Regions from separate parts of the Lentzea sp. NPDC060358 genome, predicted to be linked through region 1. Evidence: riboswitches for the same ligand, from Rfam matches in the RefSeq annotation. Region 1 holds a riboswitch; each other region holds the start of a gene.
What was found. A riboswitch is a leader RNA that binds a small molecule or an ion and turns the genes downstream of it on or off. The one in region 1 is predicted to bind glycine.
Positions count from the first base shown of each region.

Region 2: it holds a riboswitch for glycine, as region 1 does, so the genes downstream of both, gcvP (aminomethyl-transferring glycine dehydrogenase) here and gcvT (glycine cleavage system aminomethyltransferase GcvT) in region 1, are expected to answer to the same signal.
Region 3: it holds a riboswitch for glycine, as region 1 does, so the genes downstream of both, gcvH (glycine cleavage system protein GcvH) here and gcvT (glycine cleavage system aminomethyltransferase GcvT) in region 1, are expected to answer to the same signal.

Region 1 is NZ_JBHXCW010000236.1:3,074-10,643, forward strand. Features, by position in the region: gene ACFWGZ_RS33680 (acetyl-CoA C-acetyltransferase) at 1-1,161, opposite strand, end outside; gene ACFWGZ_RS33685 (GNAT family N-acetyltransferase) at 1,218-1,664, opposite strand; gene ACFWGZ_RS33690 (acyl-CoA dehydrogenase family protein) at 1,771-2,907, shown strand; gene ACFWGZ_RS33695 (CaiB/BaiF CoA transferase family protein) at 2,904-4,028, shown strand; gene ACFWGZ_RS33700 (hypothetical protein) at 4,365-4,544, shown strand; gene ACFWGZ_RS33705 (helix-turn-helix transcriptional regulator) at 4,709-5,203, shown strand; gene ACFWGZ_RS33710 (hypothetical protein) at 5,330-5,686, shown strand; gene ACFWGZ_RS33715 (DUF3817 domain-containing protein) at 5,701-6,003, shown strand; glycine riboswitch at 6,049-6,139, shown strand; glycine riboswitch at 6,140-6,232, shown strand; gene gcvT (glycine cleavage system aminomethyltransferase GcvT) at 6,330-7,424, shown strand; partial or broken gene glyA (serine hydroxymethyltransferase) at 7,438-7,570, shown strand, end outside.
Region 2 is NZ_JBHXCW010000170.1:9,829-17,398, reverse strand. Features, by position in the region: partial or broken gene ACFWGZ_RS28990 (Clp protease N-terminal domain-containing protein) at 1-964, shown strand, start outside; glycine riboswitch at 1,021-1,116, shown strand; gene gcvP (aminomethyl-transferring glycine dehydrogenase) at 1,268-4,159, shown strand; gene ACFWGZ_RS28980 (hypothetical protein) at 4,214-4,402, opposite strand; gene ACFWGZ_RS28975 (class I SAM-dependent methyltransferase) at 4,415-5,020, opposite strand; gene ACFWGZ_RS28970 (DUF3224 domain-containing protein) at 5,073-5,450, opposite strand; gene ACFWGZ_RS28965 (hypothetical protein) at 6,000-6,377, shown strand; gene ACFWGZ_RS28960 (helix-turn-helix transcriptional regulator) at 6,488-7,459, shown strand; gene ACFWGZ_RS28955 (aldo/keto reductase) at 7,447-7,570, shown strand, end outside.
Region 3 is NZ_JBHXCW010000163.1:10,069-17,638, reverse strand. Features, by position in the region: gene ACFWGZ_RS28380 (winged helix-turn-helix transcriptional regulator) at 1-283, shown strand, start outside; gene ACFWGZ_RS28375 (L-serine ammonia-lyase) at 291-1,655, opposite strand; gene gcvH (glycine cleavage system protein GcvH) at 1,699-2,082, opposite strand; glycine riboswitch at 2,145-2,238, opposite strand; gene ald (alanine dehydrogenase) at 2,466-3,578, shown strand; gene ACFWGZ_RS28360 (TetR/AcrR family transcriptional regulator) at 3,634-4,314, opposite strand; gene ACFWGZ_RS28355 (MFS transporter) at 4,326-5,774, opposite strand; gene ACFWGZ_RS28350 (hypothetical protein) at 6,122-6,304, shown strand; gene ACFWGZ_RS28345 (hypothetical protein) at 6,304-6,741, shown strand; gene ACFWGZ_RS28340 (ABC transporter ATP-binding protein) at 6,764-7,570, shown strand, end outside.

The DNA.
Region 1 (7,570 bases):
GACGCACAACGTGGCGAGACCGCGCCGCAGGTCCCGGCGCTCCAGCTCGTCGAGCAGGGTGCCGAGGATCATGCAGCCGGTGGCGCCCAGCGGGTGGCCCAGCGCGATCGCGCCGCCGTTGACGTTGACCTTGTCCTCGGGGACGTCCATGTCCCGCAGGAACTTCAGCACGACCGACGAGAACGCCTCGTTGACCTCGAACAGGTCGATGTCCTCGACCGACAGCCCGGCCTTGTCGAGCGCCTTGCGGGCGGACGGCGCCGGTCCGGTCAGCATGATCGTGGGTTCGGTGCCCACGACCGCGACGGACACGATCCGGGCGCGCGGCGTCAGGCCCAGGGCCTTCCCGGCCGTCTCCGAGCCGATCAGCATGGCCGCGGCACCGTCGACGATCTGCGACGAGTTGCCCGGCGTGTGCACGTGCGTGATGCGCTCGACGGTGGGGTAGCGGTCGATCGCCACCGTGTCGTAGCCGAGGTCGCCGTGGAACTGGAAGCTGGGCTTGAGCTTGCCCAGCGACTCCACGGTGGAGTCGGGACGGATCGTCTCGTCCTCCTTGAGCACCACCGTGCCGTTCTGGTCGACGACCGGCACCACGGACCGCTCGAACCAGCCGTTCTTCTGCGCCTCGAACGCGTGGGCGTGCGACCGGGCGGCCCACGCGTCCACGTCGGTGCGCGAGTGGCCCTCCAGCGTCGCGATCAGGTCGGCCGACACGCCCTGCGGCACGAACGACAGGTCGAAGTTCGTCGAGGGGTCGATCGCCCACGCGCCGCCGTCGGAGCCCATCGGCACGCGCGACATCGACTCGACGCCCCCGGCCACCACGAGGTCCTCGAACCCGGACGCGACCTTGGCCGCGGCGAGGTTCACCGACTCGAGGCCGGACGCGCAGAACCGGTTGAGCTGCACGCCGGCGGGGCGCTGGTCCCACCCGGCGGCCAGCAGGGCCGTGCGGGCGATGTCGCCGCCCTGCTCGCCGAGCGGGGACACCACGCCGAACACGACGTCGTCCACCGCGGAGGTGTCGAGGGAGTTGCGTTCGGACAGCGCGCGCAGCACACCGGCGGCCAGCTCGACGGGCCGGACGCTGTGCAGCGACCCGCGCTTGCCCTTGCCGCGCGGCGTGCGCACCGCGTCGAAGATCAAGGCTTCGCTCATGGCACCCACGCTAGGCCCGGCCCACCGCACTGGCCATGACCGTGGAGGGTGACCGATTAGCTCACCTGGTAGTTCATGTACTCCGGGTCCTCGGCCTGCACGAACCCGAGCCGCCGGTAGAGCCGGCGCGCGGGCAGGTTGTCCACCCACACCCGCAGCGTGACGACCTTCCAGCCCTCACCGGCCGCCCACTCCAGCACGGCTCTGACCAGTGCCTCCCCGAGCCCGCGGCCGCGGTGGGAGGGCCGCACCCACATCGAGTAGAGGTAGAGGCCCTCCGGTTTGGCGGTGGCCGCGACCAGCGCGACGGGCTCGGAGTCGAGCGTCGTGTCGAGCGCGACGACCTTCAGGCCCTCCGCGGCCCGGTCGCGCCACTCGGTCTCGCCGTACTCCCGCTCGACCGCCAGCGTCGCCCCGAACTCCTCGGGGTCGCTCGACAGCGCCTCCAGCCGGATGTCGCGCCACAGTCGCCACTCGCCGGGCGCGACCTGATGGATCTCCATACCGGTGAGTCTGGCCGACGGGGTGGCGATTTCGCTCAGTTTTTCGCGTGACGGCGACACGCGCCGGTCATGGCGTGGATCACCTGCCGGTGGTTTCGTGGAGGTCATGGCAGAGCGTCGATCGCGGTGGATGGACAGCGACCTGGACCAGTTGCGCCAGCTCGCGCGCACGTTCTTCGAGAAGGAGGTCACGCCGAACGTCGAGCGCTTCGCCGAGCAGAAGCAGGTCGACCGGGAGCTGTGGACCAAGGCCGGCGAGCTCGGGCTGCTGTGCCTGAGCATCCCCGAGGAGTACGGCGGCGGTGGCGGCACGTTCGCGCACGAGGCCGTACTGCTCGAGGAACAGGCACGCGCCGGCGACAGCGCGTGGGGCAACAGCGTGCACAGCGGGATCGTCGCCCACTACGTCAACTCCTACGGCACCGAGGAGCAGAAGCGGCGCTGGCTGCCCAAGCTGGCGTCCGGCGAGTACGTCGGCGCGATCGCGATGACCGAACCCGGCGCGGGCTCCGACCTCCAGGGCATCCGGACCAAGGCCGTGCGCGACGGCGACGAGTACGTCATCAACGGCTCGAAGACGTTCATCACCAACGGCGTGCACGCCGACCTCGTCGTCGTGGTCGCCAAGACCGACCCGGCGCAGGGCGCGATGGGCATCTCCCTGCTCGTGGTGGAGAAGGACATCCGGCGCGGCCGCGTGCTCGACAAGGTCGGCATGAAGGGCCAGGACACCGCCGAGCTGTTCTTCGACGACGTGCGCGTACCCGCCTCGAACCTCCTCGGCGAGCAGGAGGGCCAGGGGTTCGTCCAGCTCATGCAGCAGCTGCCGCAGGAACGCCTGATCATCGGCGTCTGCTCGATCGCGGGCATCGAGGCCGCGGTGGAGATGACGCTGAGGTACGTGAAGGAGCGCCAGGCGTTCGGCAAGGAGCTGATCAAGTTCCAGAACACCCGGTTCAAGCTCGCCGAGTGCGCCACCGAGGCGGCCGTGACCAGGGCGTTCATCGACGAGTGCGTCGAGAAGCACCTGCGCGGCGAGCTCGACGTGCCGACCGCGGCGATGGCGAAGTGGTGGGCCACCGACCGGCTGACCAGGGTCGTCGACGAGTGCGTGCAGCTCTTCGGCGGCTACGGCTACATGAACGAGTACCCGATCGCCCGTGCCTGGTCCGACGCCCGCGTGCAGCGGATCTACGGCGGCACGAACGAGATCATGAAGGAAATCATCGCGAGGTCCCTGTGAGCGGTCCTCTCGAAGGTCTGAAGGTCGTCGAGCTCGCGGGCCTCGCGCCCGCGCCGTTCGCCTGCATGGTGCTCGCCGACCTGGGCGCGGACGTCGTGCAGGTGCACAAGCCGGGGAGCCGCTCGACGGTTCCCGGCGACTTCCTGGGCCGCAACCGGCGCTCGATCGCGGTCGACACCCGCCGGCCGGAGGGCTCGGAGCTGGTGCTGAAGCTGGTCGAGCGCTCGGACGTGCTGGTCGAGGGCTTCCGGCCGGGCGTCACCGAACGGCTGGGCATCGGGCCGGCGCAGTGCCTCGCCCGCAACCCGCGCCTCATATACGGGCGCATGACCGGTTGGGGTCAGGACGGGCCGCTGGCCGACCGCGCCGGGCACGACATCAACTACATCGCGGTCGCCGGCGCGCTGGAGCCGCTGGGCCGGGCCGGCGGGCCGCCGTCGTTCCCGATCAACCTGCTCGGCGACTTCGGCGGGGGAGGGCTGCTGCTCGCCCTCGGCGTGCTCGCGGCGCTGTACGAACGGGAACGCTCCGGGCGCGGCCAGGTCGTCGACGCGGCGATGGTCGACGGGGCGGCGCTGCTGACGACGTTCCTGCACGGCATGAAGTCCGCGGGCATGTGGTCCGGCGGGCGCGGCGAGAACATGCTCGACGGCGGCGTGCCGTTCTACGACGTCTACGAGGCCGCGGACGGGCGGTTCGTGGCCGTGGGCGCGCTGGAGGAGAAGTTCTACGCCGACCTCGTGCGCGTGCTGGAGCTGCAGGACGCGCCGTCGCGCAACGACCCGGCGAAGTGGCCCGAGCTGCGGGAACGGATCGCGGCGGCGGTGAAGACCAGGACGCGGGACGAGTGGGCCGAGCTCGCGGGGGACACCGACGCGTGCCTGGCGCCGGTGCTGAGCCCGCAGGAGGCGGCGCGGCACCCGCACAACGCCGCGCGGGAGGTGTTCGTGGACGTCGCCGGGGCGGTGCACCCGGCTCCGGCACCCCGGTTCGACCGCACGCCGACGGCGGTTCCGACCCCTCCGGCCGAGACCGGGGCGGACACCGCGGAAGTGCTCGCGGACATGGGTGTGGCGGACGCCGAAATTGTGGAACTGCGGCGGTCCGGAGTAATTGGATGAATGTTCGGGTGCGCATTAAACAGCGCCACGAAGGCGTGACGGAGCGTGATGCCGGCGGTTCGGCATCCGGGTGAGGCCCGGTGCACCTGCCTTCGTCCAAGCTGTGGGATGCGAGGGAGTCCGTGTTCACCTCGTGCCCAGGACATCGGCGCTGGACAGGGACCTCTTTAGCCGCCATTCGGGTGACATCGGGCGCCGTGCAGGCGTGCGCCGCTGGCAGAACCTCGCCCGAGTTGGGCGTGGTCGTTGTTCATCGCAAGGGTGAATGAGGGAGCATGTCGGGTGACACGGCGGTCCGCCGCCTCAGCTGAGAGCGACATGGACGGAGAGGTACCTGTGAACCTCAAGAAGGTGCTAGTGCTGGCGGTCGTCGCGCTGGTGCTGTTCCTCCTGATCACCCGGCCCGAGGAGTCCGCCGGGGCGGTCCAGACGGTGCTCGGCTGGCTGCGCGACGGAGCGGAGTCGATCATCACCTTCATCAGGAGCCTCTTCGGGACGGCGACGCCGATTCGCTAGTGACCCACGGTGATCTTCGGCCGTTCGCGTTGAGCCGGACGGGTGGAATGCGGCCAATCACGCACTGGTAACGGGTGTTCTGGGGATTCAGGGTCTGGTGATTGTCAGACCTACCGAATACCTTCCGCTGCAATGGCCGATCCCCGACCGACGAGGAGGCATGGATGGTCGAGGACTCCGGGGTCCACGAGCTCTTGAAGCAGTGGGCGGCTGAACGGTCTGACGACGCAGAGATGCAGGAGGTGAACCGGATCAAGAACGCGTGGCTCGCTGAGGCTCCCCCCTCGGCGCCAGGCATCCCCGTGCAGCGGGGTGCCGCACGGAGCGGGTCGCGTGGCTTGGTCAAGGTCGACTCGGCGGATCCGGCCTACGTGGCCGCGATGCGCAAGCGGGCGCCGGAGGCACCCGAGGCGTTGCTCGCCGCCGCAGCGAGCTACTGGCAGCTCGTCGGTGACGTCAGCGAGGCCGAGCAGTGGTGGGACGCGGGCATCAGCCCGCTGGACCAGCGCGCGCTCGACTACCGCGCTGCCGGCCTGACGCCCGCCGACCTCGGGAGGCGCCTGGGACCTATGACGGTTCTCCAGCACCTTCGCCGTGGCTCCGCCGCGGCCTGGTGCGTCGCACGTCTGCAGAGGCAGCGCCGGGACGGCGTGGCGTAGGACGGACGGGCTGCCGGAGGCGGCAGCCCCGTACCCATGACGCTCAACCCTCACGGGCGGCCTCCTGATCGGAGGCCTCACCCAAGTAGTGTGGAGGCCGTGCGCGGCCTCCTTACTCCCCAACGCTTGCTGATCGCGTTCGCCTGTCTGGCGGCGCTGGTCGTGTGTTGCGGGCTCGCGTACTGGCAGTGGCAGCGCTTCGAGTCCGCCAGCGGCACCTTCCAGAACCTCGGGTACGTGCTGCAGTGGCCGCTCTTCGGCCTCTTCCCCCTCTTCATGGTGTGGCGCTTCCGCCGCCTGGCTCGCCAGAACCGTGACGGGGCTCTCCCCGCACCGGAGCCGGTTGCACCCGCCGCCACGCCGGTGACTACGGTTGACGCCGTCAGACCCGCGCCTGTCGAGCACTTCGACGACGAAGAAGACGCGGAGCTCGCGGCCTACAACCGCATGCTCGCGGACCTCCACGCGCGGGACGGTCGTTGAGCGAAGGCGGGCAGATGAAGGGTGCGTTGACCCGGTTCAGGGTCATGGCTTACGTGGTCGGTGTCTTCCTGCTGCTGCTGGTCGTGGCGATGGTGCTCAAGTACGCCGCAGACATGGGCGGCGCGATGAAGGTCGTCGGCCCGATCCACGGCTTCCTCTACGCCATCTACCTGGTGCTTTCCGTCGACCTGGCGCTGAAGCTGCGCTGGTCGATCAAGGGCACCCTGCTGGTGCTGCTCGCCGGGACGGTCCCGTTCCTGTCGTTCTGGGCCGAGCGCAAAGTGGTCGAGAAGACCGCGCAGGGCGTGCCGTTGTGACGTTTGGCCTGCTAGCGTCTGGGGCTGACAACTGAACACGGCCGTCGATGTCGCGCGGGAGAGCTCTCTTCAGCGAGAGCGCCGAAGGAGCAACTCCTCCCCGGAATCTCTCAGGTGCAGGTACCGCACGACGAAGGCAACTCTGGAAAGCAGGCCCACCGGCCTCGCCCACGGTGCAAGTCGCGCGTCCGCGCGGCGAAGCTCTCAGGCTCATGACAGAGGGGGAGGCTCGCTCTAGTGGAGGAGTCTCCGATGGACCGTGTCATTCTTCTGTTGCCTCAGCCGGCCGCGTCCGGCTCTTCGGCGCACCCTGGAGGAGCGTTCTGATGTCCCGCCTCACGCCTCTGAACGCCGAGCACGAGCAGCTCGGCGCGATGTTCACCGACTTCGCGGGCTGGCGGATGCCGCTGCGCTACTCGAGCGAGCTCGCGGAGCACCACGCGGTGCGCACCACCGCGGGCCTGTTCGACCTCACGCACATGGGTGAGATCGTCCTCACCGGACCGCAGGCGGGCGAGGCCCTCGACTTCGCGCTGGTCGGCCACATCTCCGCGCTGGCCGTCGGCAAGGCGCGCTACACGATGATCACGCAGGCCGACGGCGGTGTGGTCGACGACCTGATCGTGTACCGGCTGGGCGACGAGGAGTTCATGGTCGTCGCCAACGCCTCGAACGCCGCCGTCGTCGCCGAGGCGCTGGCCGAGCGCGCCGCCGGGTTCGACACCGTCGTCGCCGACAGGTCCACCGACTACGCGCTGATCGCGATCCAGGGCCCGAAGTCCGTCGAGATCCTCTCCGGCCTGACCGGGACGGACCTCGCGACGGTCAAGTACTACGCCTCGTACCCGTCGACGGTCGCGGGCGTCGACGCGCTGCTGGCCCGCACCGGCTACACCGGCGAGGAGGGCTTCGAGCTCTTCGTCGCCCCCGCCGACGCCCCCGCGGTGTGGGCGGCGCTGCTGTCGGCCGGCGAGGCGCACGAGCTCAAGCCGTGCGGCCTCGGCTGCCGCGACACGTTGCGCCTCGAGGCCGGGATGCCGTTGTACGGCAACGAGCTGACGACGTCGCTGACGCCGTACCACGCCAACCTGGGCCGCGTGGTGAAGCTCGACAAGCCGGGCGACTTCGTGGGCCGCGAGGCGCTCGCCAAGGTCGCGGAGTCCGGTGTGGACGCGGTCCTGGTCGGGCTGAAGACGCCCGAGCGCCGTGCCCCGCGGCACGGCTACGCGGTCCTCAACGGCGACGAGGTCGTGGGCGGGGTGACGTCGGGCGCGCTGTCCCCGACCCTCGGCTACTCCGTCGCCATGGCCTACGTGTCCCGCGCGAGCTCCGAGCCGGGCACCTCACTGCTGGTCGACGTCCGCGGCAAGAAGCAGCCGGTCGAGGTCGTCGCACTTCCGTTCTACAAGCGCGCCAAGTAGGGAGATCTTCCAGATGTCCGAGCAGTTCAACGCCTCCCTCGCGGAGTACGACCCCGAGGTCGCCGAGGCCGTTGCCGCCGAGCTGGCGCGCCAGCAGGGCACCCTCGAGATGATCGCCTCGGAGAACTTCACGCCCGTCTCGGTCC
Region 2 (7,570 bases), on a different contig from region 1:
TAGCGTTGCCGCCATGACCCCCACTCCTTCCCCGCAGGTCGTGAAAGTGCTGGCCGCCGCCGTGCAGCGGGCGTTCCGGCTCGAGTTCGGGTTCGTCGGCACCGAGAACCTGCTGATCGCGCTCACCGACACGACCGGTCCCGGCCGCAAGCTCGGGGTCAAGTCGTTGCGGGCCCAGGCGATGGCGCGCGGCACCGAGCACTGGGCCGGTGGCGACGGCGGTCCCGCCGAGGCCGGGCCCGAGGTCACCGCGCTGATGCGCGCCGCGCACCACCAGGCCCGCGTCGAGACCGCGTTGCCTCCCAGCGTCGCGCTCGACGCGTGCCTCGCAGCGGCGGTCGGCCAGGCCGGTGACGGCGTGCTGACCACGACCCACCTGTCGCTCGCTCTGCTGTCGCTCGAGTTCGGGCGGGTGGCGGACCTGATGGTGGTGCGGCGCGTCGACGTCGAGGCCGTCGCCGCGGCCGTGCGGGAGGCGGCCGAACCGGAGGAGGCGCCCGCCGTGTGGCTGCTGCGCAAGGCGGGGGCGCTGGAGGGGGAGTCCGGCGGCGGGTACGTGCGGTGGCTGACGAAGCTCGTCGTGCGCGGCCAGGGGCTGGGCGGGCCGGTGCTCACCGCGGTCCGCAATGAGGCCGAACGGCTCGCCGTCGCCGGGGAGCGGCCCGTCTCGTCCGCCGACCTCGTCGCCGCGGTGCTGACGCTCGACCACCAGCTGAGCGCCGCGGGCAGGAGGCTGAAGCCGGAGTTCGAGTCCGGCGGCGCGACCGCCCTGCGCCAGGCGGGAGTGGACCGGGCGGCGCTGCCCGCCGGCGGGTCCGTGGACCGCGCGGTCGAGCGGGCCAAGCTCGTCGCGGCCCGGCGCGGGGACGACGTCGTGGGCACCCGGCACTTGCTCGTGGCGCTGCGCGACGACCCCGAGGACCCCGTCTCGGGGGCCTTGAGCGGTCTTGGTGCTGAGATGTAGGCCGCGTCACTAGGGACTAGCTGGGCGGCCTGCGGGTATTCTTCTCGGGTAGTCGCTGAACTCAGGCGGGAGAGACCGGGCCCCGAGCCCGGCGCCGAAGGAGCAAGTCCCTCCCCGGGAACCTCTCAGGCACCCAGGACCGCCCGAGCGAGACGCCTCTGGAAAGTGGAGCCCCGCCAGGGGATCCCGCCGACGGTGAAAGCCCGCTCCCACAGCGGGTGAACCTCTCAGGCGCCCCTCGGGGTACGGACAGAGCGGGGAGGGCACCAGGACACGTGTGCCCGCAGCCCCCGGAGGCGTTTGATGACGCAGGACCGCATTCCGCTCGCCGCTCTCGAGCACGGCACCCCGTTCGCCGACCGCCACGTCGGCCCGCGCCCCGCCGAGCTCGCGCGCATCCTCGACGTCATCGGCGTCGGGTCGCTGGAGGAGCTGGCGCAGCACGCGGTTCCGCCGTCCATCCACGAACGCGACCTCGTGCTGGACCTGCCCGCGCCGGCCACCGAGACCGAGGCGCTCGCCGAGCTGCGCGAGCTCGCCTCCCGGAACCGGCCGATGACGCAGATGATCGGCCTGGGCTACTACGACACCGTGACGCCGGGCGTGATCCTGCGCAACGTCCTCGAGTCGCCCGCCTGGTACACCGCCTACACGCCGTACCAGCCGGAGATCTCCCAGGGCCGCCTCGAGGCACTGCTGAACTTCCAGACGATGGTCGGCGACCTGACGGGCCTGCCGGTCGCGAACGCGTCCATGCTGGACGAGTCGACCGCCGCCGCCGAGGCGATGACGCTGGTGCGCCGGGCAGGCAAGTCCAAGTCCTCCAAGTTCGTCATCGACGCCGACACGCTGCCGCAGACGCTGGCCGTGATCGAGACGCGCGCCGAGCCGCTCGACATCGAGATCGTCGTCGCCGACCTGTCGCAGGGCATCGAGGGCCTGGGCCTGGGCGGCGACTTCTTCGGCGTGCTGCTGTCCTACCCCGGCGCGTCCGGTGTGGTGCGCGACCAGAAGGCGCTCATCGAGGAGATCCACGCGGCCGGCGCGCAGGCCGTCGTCGTCGCCGACCTGCTGGCGCTGACGCTGCTGCGCGCGCCCGGCGAGATCGGCGCGGACGTCGTCGTCGGCACCACCCAGCGCTTCGGCGTGCCGATCGGCTTCGGCGGCCCGCACGCCGGCTACATGGCCGTCCGGTCCGGTCTGGAGCGCCAGCTGCCCGGCCGTCTCGTGGGCGTCTCCGTCGACGCCGACGGCTCCCTGGCCTACCGCCTCGCGCTGCAGACGCGCGAGCAGCACATCCGCCGCGAGAAGGCCACGTCGAACATCTGCACCGCGCAGGTGCTGCTGGCCGTGATCGCGTCCATGTACGCCGTCTACCACGGCCCCGAGGGCCTGCGCGCCATCGCGACCCGCGTGCACCGCCTGGCCACCGTGCTCGCCACGGGCCTGTGCGAGGCGGGCCTCGAGGTCGTGCACGGCGAGTTCTTCGACACCGTCGAGGTCCGCGTCGAGGGCAGGGCCGCCGAGGTCGTCGCCAAGGCCCGCGAGGCCGGCATCAACCTCCGCAAGGTCGACGACGACGTCGTGGCCATCGCCTGCGACGAGAAGACCACCCGCGCGCACGTCGTCGCGGTGTGGGAGGCCTTCGGCGTCACGGGGTCCGACGTGGACGCCATCGACGCCGACACCGCGGACGGCATCCCGGCCGACCTGCGCCGCACGTCCGACTACCTGACCCACCCGGTCTTCCACGCGCACCGCTCCGAGACGGCGCTGCTGCGCTACCTGCGCGCGCTGTCCGACAAGGACGTCGCCCTGGACCGCAGCATGATCCCGCTCGGCTCCTGCACGATGAAGCTGAACGCCACCGCGGAGATGGAGTCCATCACGTGGCCGGAGTTCTCGACGCTGCACCCGTTCGCGCCCGTCGAGGACGCGGCCGGGCTGCTGAAGATCGTGTCGGACCTGGAGGCCTGGCTCGCCGAGGTCACCGGCTACGACGCCGTGTCGCTGCAGCCCAACGCCGGCTCGCAGGGTGAGTTCGCCGGCCTGCTCGCGATCCGCGCCTACCACCGCGCCAACGGCAACGCCGCGCGCGACGTCTGCCTGATCCCGTCGTCCGCCCACGGCACCAACGCCGCGTCCGCCGTCATGGCCGGCATGCGCGTCGTCGTCGTGAAGTGCGACGACAAGGGCAACATCGACATGGGCCACCTGCGTTCCACGGTCGCGGAGCACGCCGACGACCTGGCCGCGATCATGATCACCTACCCGTCGACGCACGGCGTGTACGAGGACACCGTCCGCGAGGTCTGCGGCCTGGTCCACGACGCGGGCGGCCAGGTGTACGTCGACGGCGCGAACCTCAACGCGCTGATCGGCCTGGCCCGCTACGGCAAGTTCGGCTCGGACGTCTCGCACCTGAACCTGCACAAGACGTTCTGCATCCCGCACGGCGGCGGTGGTCCCGGCGTCGGCCCGATCGGCGTGAAGTCCCACCTGGCGCCGTTCCTGCCGAACCACCCGCTGCAGCCCACCGCGGGCCCGGCCACCGGTGTCGGCCCGATCGCGGGCGCCCCGTGGGGTTCCGCGTCGATCCTGCCGATCTCGTGGGCCTACGTGCGCATGATGGGCGGCGACGGCCTGCGCCGCGCGACCCTGACCGCCGTGGCCGCGGCGAACTACGTGGCGCGGCGGCTGGACGAGCACTACCCGGTCCTCTACACCGGCGAGGGCGGCTTCGTGGCCCACGAGTGCATCCTCGACCTGCGCCCGCTGACCAAGGCGACGGGCGTGACGGTGGACGACGTGGCGAAGCGGCTCGCCGACTACGGCCTGCACGCCCCGACGATGTCGTTCCCGGTCGCCGGCACCCTGATGGTCGAGCCGACCGAGTCCGAGGACCTGGCCGAGATCGACCGGTTCATCGACGCCATGATCGCCATCAAGCGCGAGATCGACCGCGTGGGCGCGGGCGAGTGGCCGGTGGAGGACAACCCGCTGCGCAACGCCCCGCACACCGCGGCCAGCGTGACCGTGGGCGAGTGGAACCACCCGTACACGCGCGAGGAGGCCGTCTACCCGGCGGGCACCGCGGCGCCGAAGATCTGGCCGCCCGTCCGCCGCATCGACGGCGCGAAGGGCGACCGGAACCTGGTCTGCTCCTGCCCGCCGCTCGAGGCCTACAGCAGCTGATCCGGACGTCCGGCGGACAGGGGCGCACTCGGGGGTGCGCCCCTGTCCCGTTTCTCAGACGGGGCAGGCCTCGTCACCGCAGTTCTGGTCGGTGCCCAGGCCCGGTTCGGCCAGGTCGTGCTCGAACGCGAAGTGGAAGCAGTCGGGGTGCATCCGCTCGAACAGCTCGAAGTCCCCGGTCTCCAGCTCGACCGTCTCACCGCACCGCTGGCAGGTCTGTTCTTCCGCTACGACTTCTGGCACCGGCAGATGGTCTCACCCGCGCCGGGCGAACAGGATCGCGCCGTCGTCGCCGAGCAGCCACCGCGCCTCGACGGTGAACCCGGCGTCGCGCAGCCACCCGGCCACGCGCTCCGGCGGCCGCAGATGGACGTGCACGCGCATCGGAAGCCCGCCGTAGCCCTGGGTCTTGAGGTTCGCCCGGTCGCCGACGTGAAAGCCGACCTGCAGCAACCCGTTGGGGCGCAACGCTTCCCGGAAGTGCCCGAACACGCCGGGCACCTCGTCGTCGGGCACGTGGATCAGCGACCACCACGACAGGATCCCGCCCACCGCCGTGCCGAGCGGCTCGGTCATCGACCCCACCTCGAACCGCAGCCCGGGGTGGGTCGCGCGGGCCAGCGCGACCATCGCGGGGGAGAGGTCGATCCCGAACGCGTCCACGCCGAGCCCGTGCAGCCGCGCCGTGATGTCGCCGGGCCCGCAGCCGACGTCCGCGACCGGCCCGTCCACCTCCTCGGCGAACAACCACAAGGCCGCCCGCATGTGCGGCAGCCCGTCGAGCAGCCCGCGCGTGTGGTCGGCGTAGCTGCGCGCCACGGTGTCGTAGGAGGTCCGGGTGTCCGCCAGCCAGTCGTTCACAGGCGGGGAAGCTACTCCTCGGCGGCGTCGTGGACGGGGGCGCGGTCGTCGCTCAGACCTCGTACTCCAGGGTGTAGGTGCCGCTGCCGTCCTCCGCCCAGCCGACGGTGACCGCACCTCGCGCCTTGAGGAACTTCCCGGTGCCGTCGACGACCTCGATGGTGCCCTCCACAGAGTTCCGGTAGGCGCCGACGTGCCGCAGCACCAGCGTGCCGTCGTCGGTCGTGATCTCCTCGAGCGCGGTCGTCCACGCGACGTCGTCGCCGTAGTACATGAGGTACCGGCAGCTGCCGGTACCGGTGATGTCACCCGCGTACGAGAACTGGACGTGCGCCTCGGTCAGCTTGCGGCCCTCGACCTCCTTGTAGGAGCGGCCGTCCCACGTGTTCTCGTCCCAGCTCTTCACGGCGATGGTTCCTGTTGCCTTCATGGGGACCACTGTGCTGGCAATTCCTGACAGTTCGTGTCAGGTTTGATGATCTTTTTGCGAGTCGCCGACGTGTTGGCGTTCAAGCGAGGAACAGTTCGTTCAACCGCATAGGTACACACGAGTCGTGCGGTTCCGTTGGGGCGTGTGCGGCACAACGGAATGGAATCTGGCATAGGTCTTCCGATTGTCGAACCGCTCGAAGCTCTTTTGGGTGAAAACGCTCAAGTGGTCGCCCAGTGGCTTCCGATGTGGTCTGTACTGGTCTCAGGGGGCAGAGATGCCACGCTGCCCACCGTGGTAACGGGTTGGGCGGCCGGGGCGATCCCTCATCGAGCATGAGACCTGGTCACTCGATTGGAGACTCGTGCCGCGGCCGAAGCATCCGGATCCTGACCTGGAGGGACTGCTGCGCAGCCTTGAGAAGCAAGGCTGGCGGGTGGAGAAGGGGAAGAAGTACTTCAAAGCCAGATGCGGCCCACCACACGATGCATGTTTCAAGACAGTGAAGTTAACCCCGTCGAACTCGAATTACACACGCAACCTGCGAGGATGGCTGAAGAGGAACGGATGCTGGAGGGAGGACGCTTGATGGCACGCTCGTACTACGTCGAGGTGACCTGCGTATCCTCGGCCGTTGCCAGGGATCTGGAAAACCACCTGGAGGCCGTGATGGACGCGCTGCAAAGCGAACCGGGCATCGAGGACGCGGACATCGGCGCCAACCTGGAAGACGGCACTGTCGAGTTCTGCCTGCACCTCGACGCCGACGACTCCCCCGACGCTCTGCGCCAGGCGCATCTGCGGGTCCGTTCCGCACTGCACGCGGCTGGCGGTGCGACTCCCGGATGGGACCAGATGATCCAGGCCATCCTGGACGACGACGCGGCGACGACTGTGCGCCCCTCGGAACTCCTCTCCTGCTGCTGAGACCCCCGCGAAGCCCTGCCTCGGACCCGTGGTTGCGAGGCAGGGCTTCGGCGTGACCGGGTTCCGCATGTCGGTGGCGTTTTCCTGACAGTTCGTGTCAGGTTGAGAGGATGAAGTCCAGCCGCCTCATGCAGGTGCTCCTGCTCCTCCAGTCGAGAGGCCGCATGACTGCGGACGAGCTGGCGGCGGAACTCGAGGTCTCGCCCCGCACCATCTACCGCGACATCGACTCGCTGAGCGCCGCCGGCATCCCCGTCTACGCCGACCGCGGCCCGGCCGGCGGCTACCAGCTCGTCGACGGCTACCGCACCCGGCTGACCGGCCTCACCTCCGCCGAGGCCCAGTCGCTGTTCCTCGCGGGGCTGCCCGGCCCCGCCGCCGACCTGGGGCTGAAGGAGGTCGCCGCCGCCGCGCAGCTCAAGCTGCTCGCGGCGCTGCCGACCGAGCTGCGCGACCGGGCCGAGCAGATCCGCCAGCGCTTCCACCTCGACACCCCGTCGTGGTTCCGCGGCGACGAACCCACCGGGCACCTCGCCACGATCGCCGACGCCGTCTGGGAGCAGCGCCGGGTGCGGATGACCTACCGGCGGTGGGGCAACGACGTCGTCGAGCGCGAGGTCGACCCGTACGGTCTGGTCCTCAAGGCGGGCACGTGGTACTTCGTCGGCAGCGGCCGCACCTACCGGGTGTCGCGCGTCCTGGAGCTGCACCCGACGGGCGGCACCTTCGACCGCCCCGCCGACTTCGACCTCGCGCGGTACTGGGCGGAGTGGTCCGAGCAGTTCGAGGCGCGCATGTACGGCGAGCGCATCACCGTGCGGATGACCCGGTCGGGCCTCGACAAGACCCAGTACCTGCTGAGCGGCCACCAGGCGCGGGTCGTCCGCGAGATCGCCCCGCAGCCCGGCGAGGCGTTCGGCTTCCCGACCGAGTCGACCCGCCACGCCGTCGCCGACCTGCTGAAATTCGGCTCGGACGTCGAGGTGCTCGCACCGGCCGGGCTGCGCCGGGAGTTGATCGACATCATCAACTCCATGCACGAGGTCTACAACGGTGCGAAGCTACGCACATGGTTCCGCTGATCTCGTTGAACAACGGAGTACGGATCCCCCAACTCGGCTTCGGCGTCTTCCAGGTGCCGGAGGACCAGGTGGCCGGTGCGGTCACGACGGCGATCGAGGCCGGCTACCGCA
Region 3 (7,570 bases), on a different contig from region 1:
CAGCCTGACGATGGGCGCGCTCGTCAACGGTCCGCTGCGCTTCAACGAGCTGCGCCGCCGCGTCGACGGGGTCAGCGAGAAGATGTTGTCCCAGACCCTGCAGGCCCTGGAGCGCGACGGGCTCGTGCACCGCGAGGCGCAGCCCACGAACCCGCCGCGGGTCGACTACAGCCTCACGCCGCTCGGGCGCGAGACGGCCGAGCGGCTGCTGTCGCTGATCAGCCTCCTGCAGGCGCGGATGCCCGAGGTGATCGAGGCGCAGCAGGCCTACGACGCCCGCTGAGGCGCGGTCAGCACTCGATGACGTTCACGGCGAGCCCGCCGCGGGCCGTCTCCTTGTACTTCACCGACATGTCCTTGCCCGTGTCGCGCATGGTCTTGATGACCTTGTCGAGCGACACGAAGTGCGAGCCGTCGCCGCGCAAAGCCATGCGCACGGCCGTGATCGCCTTGATCGACGCGACGGCGTTGCGTTCGATGCACGGGATCTGCACCAGGCCGCCGATCGGGTCGCACGTCAGGCCCAGGTTGTGCTCCATGGCGATCTCGGCCGCGTTCTCGACCTGTTCCGGGGTGCCGCCGAGCACCTCGGCGAGACCGCCGGCGGCCATCGAGCAGGCCGAGCCGACCTCGCCCTGGCAGCCGACCTCGGCGCCGGAGATCGACGCGTTCTCCTTGAACAGCACGCCGATCGCGCCCGCGGTGAGCAGGAACCGGACCACGCCGTCGTCATCGGCCCCCGGCACGAACCGCGTGTAGTAGTGCAGGACCGCCGGCACGATGCCGGCCGCGCCGTTGGTGGGCGCGGTGACGACCCGGCCGCCCGCCGCGTTCTCCTCGTTGACGGCCAGCGCGAAGAGCGTCACCCAGTCCATGACGCGCAGCGGGTCGGTGACGAAGTGCTCGCCCTCCAGCCGCTTGCGCATCTCGGCGGCCCGGCGGCGCACCTTCAGGCCGCCGGGCAGGGTGCCGTGCTCGGTGCAGCCGCGCTCGACGCACTCCTGCATGACGTGCCAGATGTGCAGGAGCCCCGACCGCACCTCGGCCTCGGTCCGCCACGACAGCTCGTTGGCCATCATGATCTCGCTGATCGACAGGCCCGTCTCGCGGCAGCGCGCGAGCAGCTCGTCGCCGGTGAGGAACGGGTGCGGCAACGGCGTGGAGTCGGGCTTGATGCGGTCGGTGCCGGAGGCGTTCTCGTCGACGACGAACCCGCCACCGATCGAGTAGTAGACGGCGTGCTCGACCGACACCCCGCCGCTGAACGCCTCGAAGCTCATCCCGTTGGGGTGCAACGGGAGCGACTTGCGGCGGTGCATGACGAGGTCGCGGTCGTGCCGGAAGCCGATCTCGTGCGCGCCGCCGAGCCGCAACCGTCCACTCGCGACGATCTCCTCGACGCGGCCGGCGGCGACCGCCGGGTCGACCTCCTCCGGCAGGTTGCCCTCGAGGCCGAGGAACACGGCCTTGGGGCTGCCGTGGCCGTGCCCGGTCGCGCCGAGCGAGCCGAAGAGCTCGACGTGCACGCGGTCCACGGTGGACGCGCGCTCGCCGAGCTTGTCGACGAACATCGCCGCCGCGCGCATCGGGCCGACCGTGTGGGAGCTCGACGGTCCGATGCCGACGGAGAAGAGGTCGAAAACGCTGATCGCCACTGATCAGTCCTTCGTGGTGGTGGGGCGGTCAGTCGGACCGGTGTCAGTCGGACTTGGTCAGCTCGGCGTACTTCGCCGCCGTGAGCAGGTTCTCCGCCGACTCGACGCGGACCCTGAACAGCCAGCCGGCGCCGTACGGGTCGCTGTTGACGATCGCCGGGTCGTCCACGACGGCGCTGTTGACCTCGATCACCTCACCGGTGACGGGCGAGAACAGGTCGCTGACGGACTTGGTCGACTCGAGCTCGCCGCACACCTCGTTGGTGATCACCTCGGCACCGACGTCGGGCAGCTGGACGAAGACGATGTCTCCGAGGGCGTCCGCGGCGTACTCGGTGATTCCGCAGGTCAGCGGGTCCTGGGTGCCCGGCGTCCAGTCGACCCACTCGTGCTCGGTGGTGTAGAGCAGGTTCTCGGGGAACTGCACGGCGACTCCTCTGCGTCGTGACGGGTCGGGACACTTGCGCCCCCTCCGCCGTGCAGAGTTGCCTACCCCGAGCGGTCTTGCTGCCTGAGAGTGTGCGGGAGCTTGCCCCTTCGGCGCCCCGACTCAGCTCGTCGAGGTCTCTCCCACTCGGGTTGTGGTGCACGGAGGCACCGCGGCCGGTCTTCAGTTCTCGGGGCGCACGCTATGTGCGGGCCCCGCCGGGTGTCAACGCGAACGGGGTCGAGTCACACGCGAGCGCAAACCAAGTAGCTCTGTCCTAGATGAACAACCACACCCGTCTTGGATAGTGCGATCAGCACAGTGACATGACCTTCCCACTGCCCCACATTGTGAGATGTCGGCCACCGAACGGAGGAGTCATCGTGCGGATCGCAGTTCCCCGCGAGATCAAGAACCACGAGTACCGCGTCGCTCTCACCCCTGCCGGTGCGCACGAGCTGACGAGCCGCGGCCACGACGTGTTCGTCGAGCAGGGCGCCGGTCTGGGCTCCGCGATCACGGACGAGGAGTACCTCGCCGCGGGCGCCAAGGTCCTCGCGACCGCCGACGACGTGTGGGCCGAGGGCGACCTGGTCCTCAAGGTCAAGGAGCCGATCGCCGAGGAGTACCCGCGCCTGCGCGCCGGCCAGACGCTCTTCACCTACCTCCACCTCGCCGCCGACAAGCCGCTGACCGAGGCGCTGCTGGCGTCCGGCACAACGGCCATCGCCTACGAGACCGTGCAGCTGCCGAACCGCGCGCTGCCGCTGCTCGCCCCGATGTCCGAGGTCGCGGGCAGGCTCGCCCCGCAGGTCGGCGCGTTCGCGCTGATGAAGCCCTCCGGTGGCCGCGGCGTGCTGCCCGGTGGCGTCCCCGGTGTCGCCCCGGCCCGCGTGGTCGTCATCGGTGGTGGCGTGGCCGGCGTCAACGCCGCCACGATCGCCGTCGGCATGGGCGCGGACGTGCAGATCCTCGACACCAACGTCGACCGCCTGCGGCAGGTCGACGCCCAGTTCCAGGGCCGGCTGCGCACGCTCGCGTCCAACGCGTTCTCCGTGGAGCAGGCCGTCCGCGAGGCCGACCTGGTCATCGGCGCCGTGCTGGTGCCGGGCGCCGCGGCCCCGAAGCTCGTCTCGAACGCGCTGGTCGCCGAGATGAAGCCGGGTTCGGTGCTCGTCGACATCGCGATCGACCAGGGCGGCTGCTTCGAGGACTCCCGCGCCACCACGCACGCCGAGCCGACCTACGAGGTGCACAACTCGGTGTTCTACTGCGTGGCGAACATGCCCGGCGCCGTGCCGCGCACGTCGACCTACGCGCTGACCAACGTGACGCTGCCCTACGCCGTCGCGCTGGCCGACAAGGGCTGGGAGACGGCGTTGAAGGACGACCGTTCGCTCGCCCTCGGCCTGAACGTCCACGCCGGACAGCTGACCAACGGCCCGGTGGCCGAGGCGACCGGCCTCGCGCACACGCCGCTGGAGTCCGTCGTCTGAAGACCAACCGGATGAATGAGGCCCCCGCACGCGTGAATCGCTGCGGGGGTTTCGCCTATCTGAGGGCCGCGACGCGGGCCTTGATGCCGTCGATCACGCAGTCCAGCCCGAACTCGAACTGCCCCTCGAGCGACCACACCGCCGGATCGTCCAGCATCTCGACGTAGCGGGGGTGCTTGTCCCGGTACAGGTCGGCGATCTTGCCCAGGTCCGGCGGCGGCTGGTCCATCTTGCCCGCGCCGGCGAAGTTCACCTCGGCGATCGCGAATCCCATGACGAAGCTCGACACCGTCGACGCCGACAGGGCCGCCTCCGCCATCGTCAGCCCGGCCGCGCGCATGGGTTCGAGCATCGCGTCCGACATCGCCACCGCGTTCGGGCCGATGGTCGTGTGCTCCCCGATGGCCCGCACCCACCACGGGTGCTTCTGCGCGAGACGGCGCAGCGTGTGCATCATCCCGCGCAGTGCCGGCTCCCACTCCGCGCCGGGAGCCGGCAGGTCGAACTCGCCGTAGATCTCGTCCAGGCAGAGCTCGATCAGCGCGTCCTTCGTCGGGACGTGCCAGTACAGCGACATCGGGGCCGCGCCGAGCTGCGCGGCGAGGTTGCGCATGGAGAGCTTCTGCATGCCGTGCTCGTCCAGCAGCTCCAACGCCTTGCGCACGATCGCCTCACGGCTCAGGCCGAGGGGCTGGCCGCTGCTGGGCCTGGGCTTGCCGAACCACACGCTGTCCACGAACAGCGATATTAGGCACGCCGCAGCAACACGCTGGCCACAACACCTCCCAGGAACACCCCGACGGCGCCGATCGCCAGGCTGACTCCCATGCCGCTGGAGAACGCCTCGCGCACGACGGTGACGTCCGCGCCGCTGTGCAGGGCCTCGCTCAGCGACCGGCCGGGAACGCCGTCCGGCAGCGAGGCCGCGAACCGCGCCGACAGCAGCGCGCCGAGCACCGCGATGCCGAACGAGGAGCCCAGCTCCGTCAGCGTGCCCGACAGGCCGGAGGCGATGCCGGCGCGTTCCGGCGGGATCGACCCCATCAGCGCGTTGACCGCGACCGGTTGCGACACCCCGACCCCGACGCCGATCAGGACCAGTCCGGCCAGCGTCGGCGGGTAGGTGGTGCCGACCGGCAGCAGCGCCACGCCCGCCGCGACGATCGTCATGCCGAGCAGGATCGCCTTCCCGGCGCCCAGCCTCACCACGAGCTGGCCCAGCGTGTTGCTGGTGACGAGCAACGCGATCGCCATCGGTGCCACGCGGACGCCCGCCTCCAGCGGGCTGTAGCCGAGCACGCCCTGCAGGTGCTGCGTCAGCAGGAAGAGCGAGCCCGCCATGCCGAACGCCGCCAGCACGCCCGACGCCACCGCGCCGGTGAAGCGGCGGTCGGAGAAGAACGCGAGGTCGAGCATCGGCTCGGCGGTGTGCCGTTCCCACCAGGCGAACCCGGCCATCGTCACGAGGCCGACGGCGACCGGCACGCCGAACTCCGGTGAGCCGAAGCCGTGCTCCGGCACCGAGATCACCGCGTACACGAGCGCCACCATGCCGATGATCGACAGCACCGAGCCGACCACGTCGGGCCTGCGCACGGCCGGGTCCTTCGACTCCGGCACCAGGAACGCGACGGCCGCGATCGCGAGGACCGCCACCGGCACGTTGATCAGGAACACCGAGCCCCACCAGAAGTGCTTGATCAGCGCGCCGCCGATCACCGGCCCCGCCGCGAACCCGAGGCTCGACACGGCGGCCCAGATGCCGATGGCCTTGGGTCGTTCCCGGTCGTCGAACAGCTGCATGAGCACGGCGAGCGTGCCCGGCATCAGCACCGCGGCGCCGATCCCCATGAACCCGCGCGCCGCGATCAGCGCCTCGGACGAGCCGGCGTAGGCCGCCACGGCGCTCCCGGCGCCGAACAGCACCAGCCCCGTCAGCAGCGCCTTCTTGCGGCCGAACCGGTCGCTCAGCGACCCGGTCGTGAGCAGCAGGCCCGCCAGCGCGAGCGAGTAGGCGTTGATCATCCACTGAACGTCGGCGGTGCCGGCCCGCAGCCCGGTGGAGATCGACGGGATCGCCACGTTCAGCACGGTGTTGTCCAGCACCACGACCATCACGGACAGGCAGAGCACGCCGAGCACGGCCCAGCGCTGCGGGTGCGGCGCCACCCCGGTCTCTGCGGTCGTCGAAGTCATCTCGTCCCCCTTACGGTGTACGAGCAACTTACAGCGTACGAGACCCCGGGGCGCAAGCAGGTTTTTCGCGACAGGCGGTGCCAGGAAAAAGAGGGGAAAATTAAAGGGCGGCCGCGCTCAACCAGCCTGGGGGTCACTGGGAGCGGGGCCGCCGTCACCAAATATAGCGGGCTTCCCGGTGGCGCGCCCAGCACCCCCGCCCAAACGCGACGGAAAAGTTTCCCCGACTGGACCACCGCCCGTGTCGGGCTCGTCCAGCAAACGAGTGAATTCCCGGTCTCGCGGTGCGGCGAGCAGGGGCGACGGCCGATGAAGACGGAGTCGGGTGTGCCTCGATAGGAGATTCCATGGCTGAACCACAGGGATGGATCCACTGCCACGACCCGTTCGGCCGGGACAGGTCGATGACCGTTCTCGTCGAGAACGACCGGGTCCTGCTGGTCACGCCGCCGGGCGAGACGGCTGTGATGTCCGCCACCCAGACGCGCCGGCTCGGCTCGTTGCTCGACCAGGCCACGGCGAAGATGTGATGGACGAGGTCCTGCGCGACGCGGTGCTGCAACGGCTGGCACAGCTGGAGAAGGCGGCCGAGCACGGTGAGGCCGAGGCGCTGGTCCCGCTGGCCAGGGCGGAGATCAACCGCCTCGCGGACGGCTGGCGGCTGCTCCTGGAGGTGCACCAGCCCGACGAGGACAGCCGGTGCGAGGCGTGTCCTGGCTGGTGGCGGCACCGCCGGTGGCCGTGCCAGGTCTGGAACACCGCGCACCGGCACCTGATCGGCGAAGGGGTGCCGCACCGCGAACGGCGTCGGCCGCTGCGCGCCCCTTTCACCCGTTCGAGGGTGATCGGCGTCCCGGCGGAGACGACCGCCGAGACGACCGCCGAGCTGCCGATCTCGGTCGCCGCACCCCGGGTGGTGCCCGAAGCGCCCGTCGTGTCCCGGCCGAAGCACGCCTTGCGGGACTGATCCGTCAGGCAGGATGGGCCGCATGCATGACGGCAGCGGCCTCATCGCGGTCCAGAACCTGACCAAGCAGTTCGGTCCGGTGACCGCGGTGCAGAACCTGAGCTTCACCGTGTCACCCGGCAGCGTGACGGGCTTCCTCGGCCCCAACGGCGCGGGCAAGACGACGACCCTGCGGATGTTGCTGGGTCTCGTCAAGCCGACGGGGGGCACGGCGACGATCAACGGACGACCGTTCCACCAGCTCGGCCAGCCCGGCCGCGTGGTGGGCGCGGTGCTGGAGGCGCAGGGGTTCCACCCCGCCCGCACGGCCCGCAACCACCTGCGCGTGTACGCGTCGGCCATCGGCGTGCCGGACGCGCAGGCCGACCAGGTCATCGGCCTGGTCGGCCTGGGCAGCGCCGCCGACCGCAAGGTGGGCGGGTTCTCGCTCGGCATGAAGCAGCGGCTCGCGCTCGCCACGGCGTTGCTCGGCGACCCGCAGGTGCTCGTGCTCGACGAGCCGGCGAACGGCCTCGACCCCGAGGGCATCGCGTGGCTGCGCACGTTCCTGCAGTCCTACGCGCGCATGGGGCGCACGGTGCTGGTCTCCAGCCACCTGCTGGCGGAGGTCGAGCAGACCGTCGACCAGGTGGTGATCATCTCGCGCGGGCAGACCATGTTCTACGGGCCGTTGCAGCAACTGCGGCAGTCGCAGCAGAAGCGCGTCCTCGTGCAGCCGTCGGATCCCAACGCGCTCGCGAACGCTCTTCGCTCCGAGGGCGTGCAGGCGATCGAGCAGCTGCACGACGGCAGGCTCGCGGTGTCCGGTGTGGACTCCAAGCAGGTGGCG